3 regions of the Streptomyces sp. NPDC058751 genome follow, and region 1 is predicted to be linked to each of the others. Evidence: riboswitches for the same ligand, from Rfam matches in the RefSeq annotation. Region 1 holds a riboswitch; each other region holds the start of a gene.
The links. Region 1 has a riboswitch for S-adenosylmethionine ahead of ACFW6B_RS24680 (glutathione S-transferase family protein). Riboswitches for the same ligand answer to the same signal wherever they lie in the genome.
Positions count from the first base shown of each region.

Region 2: it holds a riboswitch for S-adenosylmethionine, as region 1 does, so the genes downstream of both, ACFW6B_RS25495 (aminotransferase class V-fold PLP-dependent enzyme) here and ACFW6B_RS24680 (glutathione S-transferase family protein) in region 1, are expected to answer to the same signal.
Region 3: it holds a riboswitch for S-adenosylmethionine, as region 1 does, so the genes downstream of both, ACFW6B_RS03125 (ABC transporter substrate-binding protein) here and ACFW6B_RS24680 (glutathione S-transferase family protein) in region 1, are expected to answer to the same signal.

Region 1 is NZ_JBHYPZ010000027.1:115,726-117,914, forward strand. Features, by position in the region: gene ACFW6B_RS24675 (hypothetical protein) at 1-260, shown strand, start outside; gene ACFW6B_RS24680 (glutathione S-transferase family protein) at 356-1,141, opposite strand; gene ACFW6B_RS24685 (putative leader peptide) at 1,258-1,404, opposite strand; SAM riboswitch class IV at 1,362-1,507, opposite strand; partial or broken gene ACFW6B_RS24690 (amino acid ABC transporter permease) at 2,022-2,189, shown strand, end outside.
Region 2 is NZ_JBHYPZ010000029.1:43,736-45,924, reverse strand. Features, by position in the region: gene ACFW6B_RS25495 (aminotransferase class V-fold PLP-dependent enzyme) at 1-1,040, opposite strand, end outside; SAM riboswitch class IV at 1,228-1,344, opposite strand; gene trpD (anthranilate phosphoribosyltransferase) at 1,430-2,189, opposite strand, start outside.
Region 3 is NZ_JBHYPZ010000002.1:214,350-216,538, reverse strand. Features, by position in the region: gene ACFW6B_RS03130 (DUF1684 domain-containing protein) at 1-414, shown strand, start outside; SAM riboswitch class IV at 534-647, shown strand; gene ACFW6B_RS03125 (ABC transporter substrate-binding protein) at 1,094-2,189, shown strand, end outside.

The sequences.
Region 1 (2,189 bases):
GGATGACGTGGTCGATCGACGGCGTCGGATCGGCCGGGCAGAACGTCGCCGACGTCGAGGAGGCCTGTCGTGCCCTGGTCGGCTCCGTGGAGCGGTCGAGGCGTGCCTTCGAGGTGCAGGAACCGTGGGAGGAACTCCGCGAGTCGGCGCTGTACCTGCAGGAACAGATCCTCGGCCCGGGACGCGAGACCCTGGAGCAGGGCCGGCAGTGGGCGTCGAGCCTGAAGGGCCTGAGCGTCCTGCTGGTTCCGCGCGAGTGATCCGTACGGCGGCCGGGCCGGTGGCTCCGGCCCGGCGCCCGCCGTCCGCGGGAGGAACCGCCCGCCTGCCCGGCACGCCGGTTCCGGCGGGAGCGTCAGACGCCCTCCGCCGGGAGCACCACCTCGTGCCCGTACCGGAAGGCCGGGTGGTCGCGGAGACGGTCCACGTACTCCTGGAGCCGGGGACGCGAGTGGAGTCCGTCGGACCGGCCCAGCCCGGTGAGTGCCGTCCACACGTCCACGTCCGCCGCCGTGAGCGAGTCGCCCAGCACGTAGGGCCGCGTGGCGAGCCGGCGGTCCAGCAGGTCCAGGGCCGCCGCGAGCTCCGAGGGCGAGGTGGACGGGGTGACATCGCGGTCCAGCAGATCGCGGAGGGCGTCGATGCCGGCGGCGAGGGACGGGGGACGGAGGGGGGAGGGGCCGGTTGTGCTGTGCCCGGAGAGCAGCCCGGAGAGGTCGCGGAGGATGGCGGGCGCGTGATTGCTGACGATGCGTCCGCTCCAGCGGTCGCACAGGGCGGGTGCCGTGAGCGGTCCGTCGAAGTGGTGCTCGGTGGCCTCGTAGGCACGGCGCAGCGCGGCGAAGGCGTCGGGTGTCCGCGCCGGGTCCGCGAGGAGCGTGGTGGCGACCGAGTCCCGCAGACCGAGGAGCCCGAGGGTGACGGCGATGCGCAGCGAGTGCGGACAGTTCCGCGACAGATACAGCTCGTAGCGGTGGGGGGCGGGGTAGAAGCCGCCGGCGAGACCGACGCCGATGCGGCTGTCGACACGGTGGGGGAGAGCGGACGGTGCCGGCTGGAGACGAAGGGCGGAGGGGAGCGGAACGGGATCACAGGGACGCGAGTTGACGGTGCTGGACGTGCGCGAAGCTGTCTCGGGCATGACTCTCCCTGGGGGAAGGCGGAAGCCACCGCCGCTTTGTGGGCACCGGCGGCCGGATGCGGATTGACTGCACTTGCACTGGTCGCACCGGTCCGGATCGACGGACCGGTCAGGGATCAGTAAGCGCTGGAGACACGCAGCAGATCGATGTGCAGGCGCCTCGTCAAACCGCTCCTGGGCAAAATTCCCACCAGTCCCCACTCAGGGCTCGCGAGACGCGAGACCGCGCTTGCCCCGCCGCACCGGCGGGACCCGGTCGTCACCCGGGGCACCCCGTCGCAGCGGAAGGGTTGCCTGCCAGCGGGCCGGGGCCGATGACCACTGGAGGGGGTTCTACCCGCACCGTGGGCGCTGACAATCGTGACCGTCCAGGCCAGTTTCGGCCCGCTCTGAGGTGCCGTCAAGAAGGCGTACGGCGCGATCTCACCTGGTGGTCACCGTCATTGACATTCTTTTCGGGGCGGGCCTAACGTGCGGCACGAGCGGGATTCCTTCGGACCGGAGAAGAAATGGTGACGGCGATGCGCACAGTCGAGGGGACCGCCGCATGGCGCCGCCTCGGCCGCGACGTGCTGTGCGCCGACCGCTCCGTGGACCTGCTGCGCGTCAACAGCGCTCTCTGTACGGGCATGTGACCTCCCGTCAGCCGATGCTGACGGTCTTCTCGAGTCCTCGACGAACTCGGGCCGGCATCGACTTCCCGGTGATCCGGGGCTGACGGCTCTCCGAGTCCTCGACGGCCGTCGCCGCCGCGACGCGTCCTTCCCCGTCCAGCCCCCGTTCCCCGTGTGCCCGCGCACCGCCGTGCGCCGAGCCGTCCCGCTCGGTGCGGTGCCGACGCCTTCGCGGTCCGGGGTGTCCGAATCCGCTGGAGCCCTCCATGAGTCAACCTCCCGGCAGCGCCGTGTCCTTCGGGCCGGCGGCACCCGCCGAGGCGGTCCCCCGTACCGGCCTCCCCGCCGCGCCCGAGTCCCCGGCGGCCCAGCGGGTCCTTCCGCTCCGGCGTCCCGGCCGCCGCCTCGTCCCGGCCGTCGTGCTCGTGCTGGTC
Region 2 (2,189 bases), on a different contig from region 1:
GAGATGACGCCGACCCGAGGGGCGTCGTCGCCGAAGAGGGACAGGACCCTGACCTCGGGGACCTCGGCGAGACCCGCGCGGACGGTGCGGATCAGGTGCCGCTCACGGGCGACGAGCTTGTCGAAGCCCTCCTCGGTGAGCGCCTTGCAGGCCGACGCGATCGCGTAGGCGCCGATGACGTTCGGGGAGCCGGCCTCGTGGCGGGCGGCGCTGTCGTGCCACTCCACGTCCACGCCGCCGTCCTCGCGCCGGGTGACCCGGCGGCTGGCGCCGCCGCCCGCGAGGTACGGGTCGGCCTCGCGCAGCCAGTCGGAGCGGCCCGCGAGGACGCCGGAGCCGAAGGGCGCGTACAGCTTGTGCCCGGAGAAGGCGACCCAGTCGACGTCGAGGTCCTGGACCGACACCGGGTGGTGCGGGGCGAGCTGGGCCGCGTCGAGGACGATGCGGGCGCCGTGGGCGTGCGCGGCGGCGGCCAGCTCCCGCACCGGCCACAGCTCGCCGGTGACGTTCGAGGCGCCGGTGACGCAGACCAGGGCCGGTCCGTAGGGGTCACGGGCCGCGAGAGCGCGTTCCAGGGTGTCGACGGCCTCGCCCGGGGTGCGCGGGGCGTTCAGGTAGGTCACCCGGGCGTCGCGCCAGGGCAGCAGCGAGGCGTGGTGCTCGGTCTCGAAGACGAAGACCTGGCAGTCGGCCGGGAGGGCCGCGGCGAGCAGGTTGAGCGAGTCGGTGGTGGAGCGGGTGAAGACCACCTGGTCGCCGGTACGGCAGTCGAGGAACTCCTCGACGGTCCTGCGGGCGTTCTCGAAGAGGTCGGTGGACAGCTGCGAGAGGTAGCCGGCGCCCCGGTGGACGCTGCCGTAGTACGGGGCGTACGCGGCCACGTCGTCCCACACCCGCTGGAGGGCGGGCGCGCTGGCGGCGTAGTCGAGGGCCGCGTAGGTCACCTCGCCGCCGGTGACGAGCGGGACGGTGACATCCCGGCCGAGAACGGGCAGCGGGGCACAAATGCTCTGGTCGGCGGCAACGGTGGAGACAGACATGGCGAGCTCCTGTGAGAGGCAGGCGGGATCACCGCGCGAGCCGGCCGCCGGAAGGCGGCGCTCGGCGCGGGAAAAGGTGAAAAGGGGTGTGCGGAGGCGGGGCTCGGCGCCCTAACGCATTCGCTTGCTCACAGAAGGCTCCCTCGAACGACCAGGACCCCTGGTTGTCCGCCCGGAGAGCGGGAGGGGTCCGCGCTTGCCGTGGGCCTCGCTGCCCACGACCTGGTCTTCACCCGGGGCACCCCGCCACGGACGGAGGGTTGCCGGACAGCCGGCCGGGGCCTGATGGCTGTCACTCATGACCTGGTACAGCATCCTGCCAGAGGATCTTCCGCGCGCAAGACGCAGTCCGGATGCTGGACTGCGTCCCGCGCGTTCCCCGGGGAGGATCAGGCGTTGCTGGCGGCCACCCAGCGCTCCAGGGTGCGCCTCGCCGCCCCGGAGTCGATCGCCTCGGCCGCCCTCTCCATCTGGTCGCGGAGCTGCTCGGCGAGCGGCGCGCCGGTCTGGGTGAGGGCCACCAGGGCCGCCGCCGAGTTCAGCAGGACGGCGTCCCGTACGGCCCCCTTCTCGCCGTCCAGCAGGCGCCGGGCGACCTCCGCGTTGTACGAGGCGTCGGCGCCGCGCAGGGCCTCCACCGGGACGATGCCGAGCCCCACGTCGCGGGGGTCGAAGCGCTCCTTCGTGACCTCGCCGTCGCGGACGATCCAGACGTCGGAGCCCCCGGTGGTGGTCAGCTCGTCGAGGCCGTCGTCGCCGCGGAAGACGAGCGAGGAGTTGCCGCGCTCGGCGAACACGCCCGCCACGATGGGCGCCATCCGGGGATCGGCGACACCGACCGCCTGGGCTTTCACCCGCGCCGGGTTGGTCAGCGGTCCGAGCACGTTGAAGGTGGTCCGGATGCCCAACTGGCCGCGGGCCGCGGCGGCGTGACGCAGCGCCGGGTGGAACTTGACCGCGAAGCAGAAGGTGATCCCGGCCTCCTCGGCCACCTCGGCGACCCGCTTCACCGGCAGCTGGAGATTGACGCCGAGCTTCTCCAGGACGTCCGACGAGCCGGACGCGGAGGACGCGGCCCGGTTGCCGTGCTTGACGACCTTGGCGCCGGTGCCGGCCACCACGATCGAGGACATCGTGGAGATGTTGACG
Region 3 (2,189 bases), on a different contig from region 1:
GACCCGCGCTGGGCCGTGACGGGCCGTTACGTCCCCTTCGACGAGCCGCGGCCCACCACCGTGGGAGCCGCGGTCGAGGGCCTGGAGCACGTGTACGACGCTCCCGGCCGGATCGAGTTCGAGCTCGGCGGACGCCCCCTGGCGCTGACCGCGTTCCCCGGACACGTCCCGGGCGGGCTCACGGTCCTGTTCACCGACGCGACCTCCGGAGTCACCACCTACGCCGCCAACCGGACCCTGTCCGTCGAGGCGCCCGCCGCCGACGGCACGGTCGTCCTCGACTTCAACCGCGCCGCCAACCTGCCCTGCGCCTACACGGACCTGGCCACCTGCCCCCTGCCCCCGGCGGAGAACCGGCTGCCGGTGGCGATCGAGGCGGGCCAGAAGATCCCGCGCGAACGCGGCGGTTCCTGACCCGTGTTCCCCTACGGGGCGGGCGTCCACCGGCTGTCCCGGTGGCCGGCCCGGCCCCCGCGGCGGAGTCGGGACCCGCCATTGACGTACGCGAGAAGCGCTCCGTACGATCACGAAACGGCATTGAGTGTCAGCGTCAAGCCCTGGCTCGCTGACCGGCAACCCTCCCGCGCGGTGGGGTGCTCCAGGTGAAAGCCCGGCGGGACCGGTGACGGTCCCCGCAAGCGCGTGGCCCCGTGACCGGGGCCGGAAACAGGGAGGACCGTCATGCGGCACGCCGGTGGCCCCGACGCCTCCTTCGCCGTCGCCGTGGTGTTCTCCCGGCTGGCGCGCCGACGCCACATCGATCTGAAGCGCTCGACCAGCTGCCTCTGTCGGGCCTGACGCCCCTTCCCACCACCGGGCGCTGACGGGCCTCCCGTCGACCACCTGCGTACGTGCGGCCCGCCGCCGTCGACGCCCGTGGTCACCCGTCGCGGCGTGCGTCCCGCCCGGTTGCCGCTTCTTCCCGGTCCTTCCGATCCGTCTTCCGCCCGGCCCTGTCCGCACGGCACTCCCGCACGGCACTCCCGCACAGCGCTCCCGCACCGGCACCGCGCCCGGTGCGGGCGCGCACACCGGTGCGCGGTCGTGCCCGCGCGGTGCCCCGTGCCCGGCGACCCCAAGAGGAGAACCCTCCGTGAGAGCACTTCCGGATTTCCGATCACCCCGATGGACGGCGGTCACCGCCCTCGTCACCACCGGCGTGCTGCTGGCCGCGTGCGCCTCCGGCACCGACGGCCCCGGCGCCGGAGGCGGCAAGCCGCGCTCCGGCGGCACCCTGACCTTCGCGGTGGGCTCGGACGCCGGATGCGTGGATCCCCAGCAGGTCGGCAGCAACGACACGATCTACTCGGTGCGCCAGGTCGTGGACTCCCTGACGGACCAGGACCCCAGGACCGGAAAGATCGTGCCGTGGCTGGCCGAGCGCTGGGACGTCAACGCCGACACGACGGCCTTCACCTTCCACCTGCGGTCGGGGGTCACCTTCAGCGACGGGTCCCCGCTGACCGCCCAGGTGGTCAAGGACAACTTCGACGCCGTTCCGGAACTCGGTGTCCTGGGAACGCTGGCCCAGGGCTACCTCAGCGGCGTCAAGAGCACCGAGGTGGTCGGCCCGCTCACCGTCAAGGTCACCTTCCGGCAGCCCAACGCCCAGTTCCTGCAGGCCACTTCGACTCACTCGCTCGGGATCGAGTCGTCCGCGAGCGTGAAGAGGTCCCCGCAGCGGAAGTGCAGTGACGGGGTGGTCGGGTCCGGACCCTTCGTGCTGAAGCGGTACGTGCAGAACCAGTCGGTCACCCTGGACAAACGCCCCGGCTACGCCTGGGGTTCCTCCCGGTGGGACAAGAAGGGCGAGGCGTACCTGGACCGGCTGGTGTTCAAGGTCGTGCCGGAGGCGGGTGTGCGCGCCGGCAGCCTCCGGTCCGGCCAGGTGGACGCGATCGGCAGCGTGGGCCGGGCCGACGAGGCGGCGCTCAAGGGCGGTCAGGCCGCCTTCCTGAGGCGGGCCAACCCCGGAATCGTCTTCGGTCTTGGGTTCAACAACACGCGGCCGGTCCTGAAGGACGCGAGGGTCCGGCGGGCGATCCTGGCCGCCGTCGACCGCGAGCAGATCGCCGGTACCGTCTTCCCCACCGGCACCCGGGCGGCGACCAGCGTCCTCTCGCACACCACTCCCGACTACACCAGTCTCGCCCCGGAGCTGGCCTTCGACGCGGCCAAGGCGAAGTCCC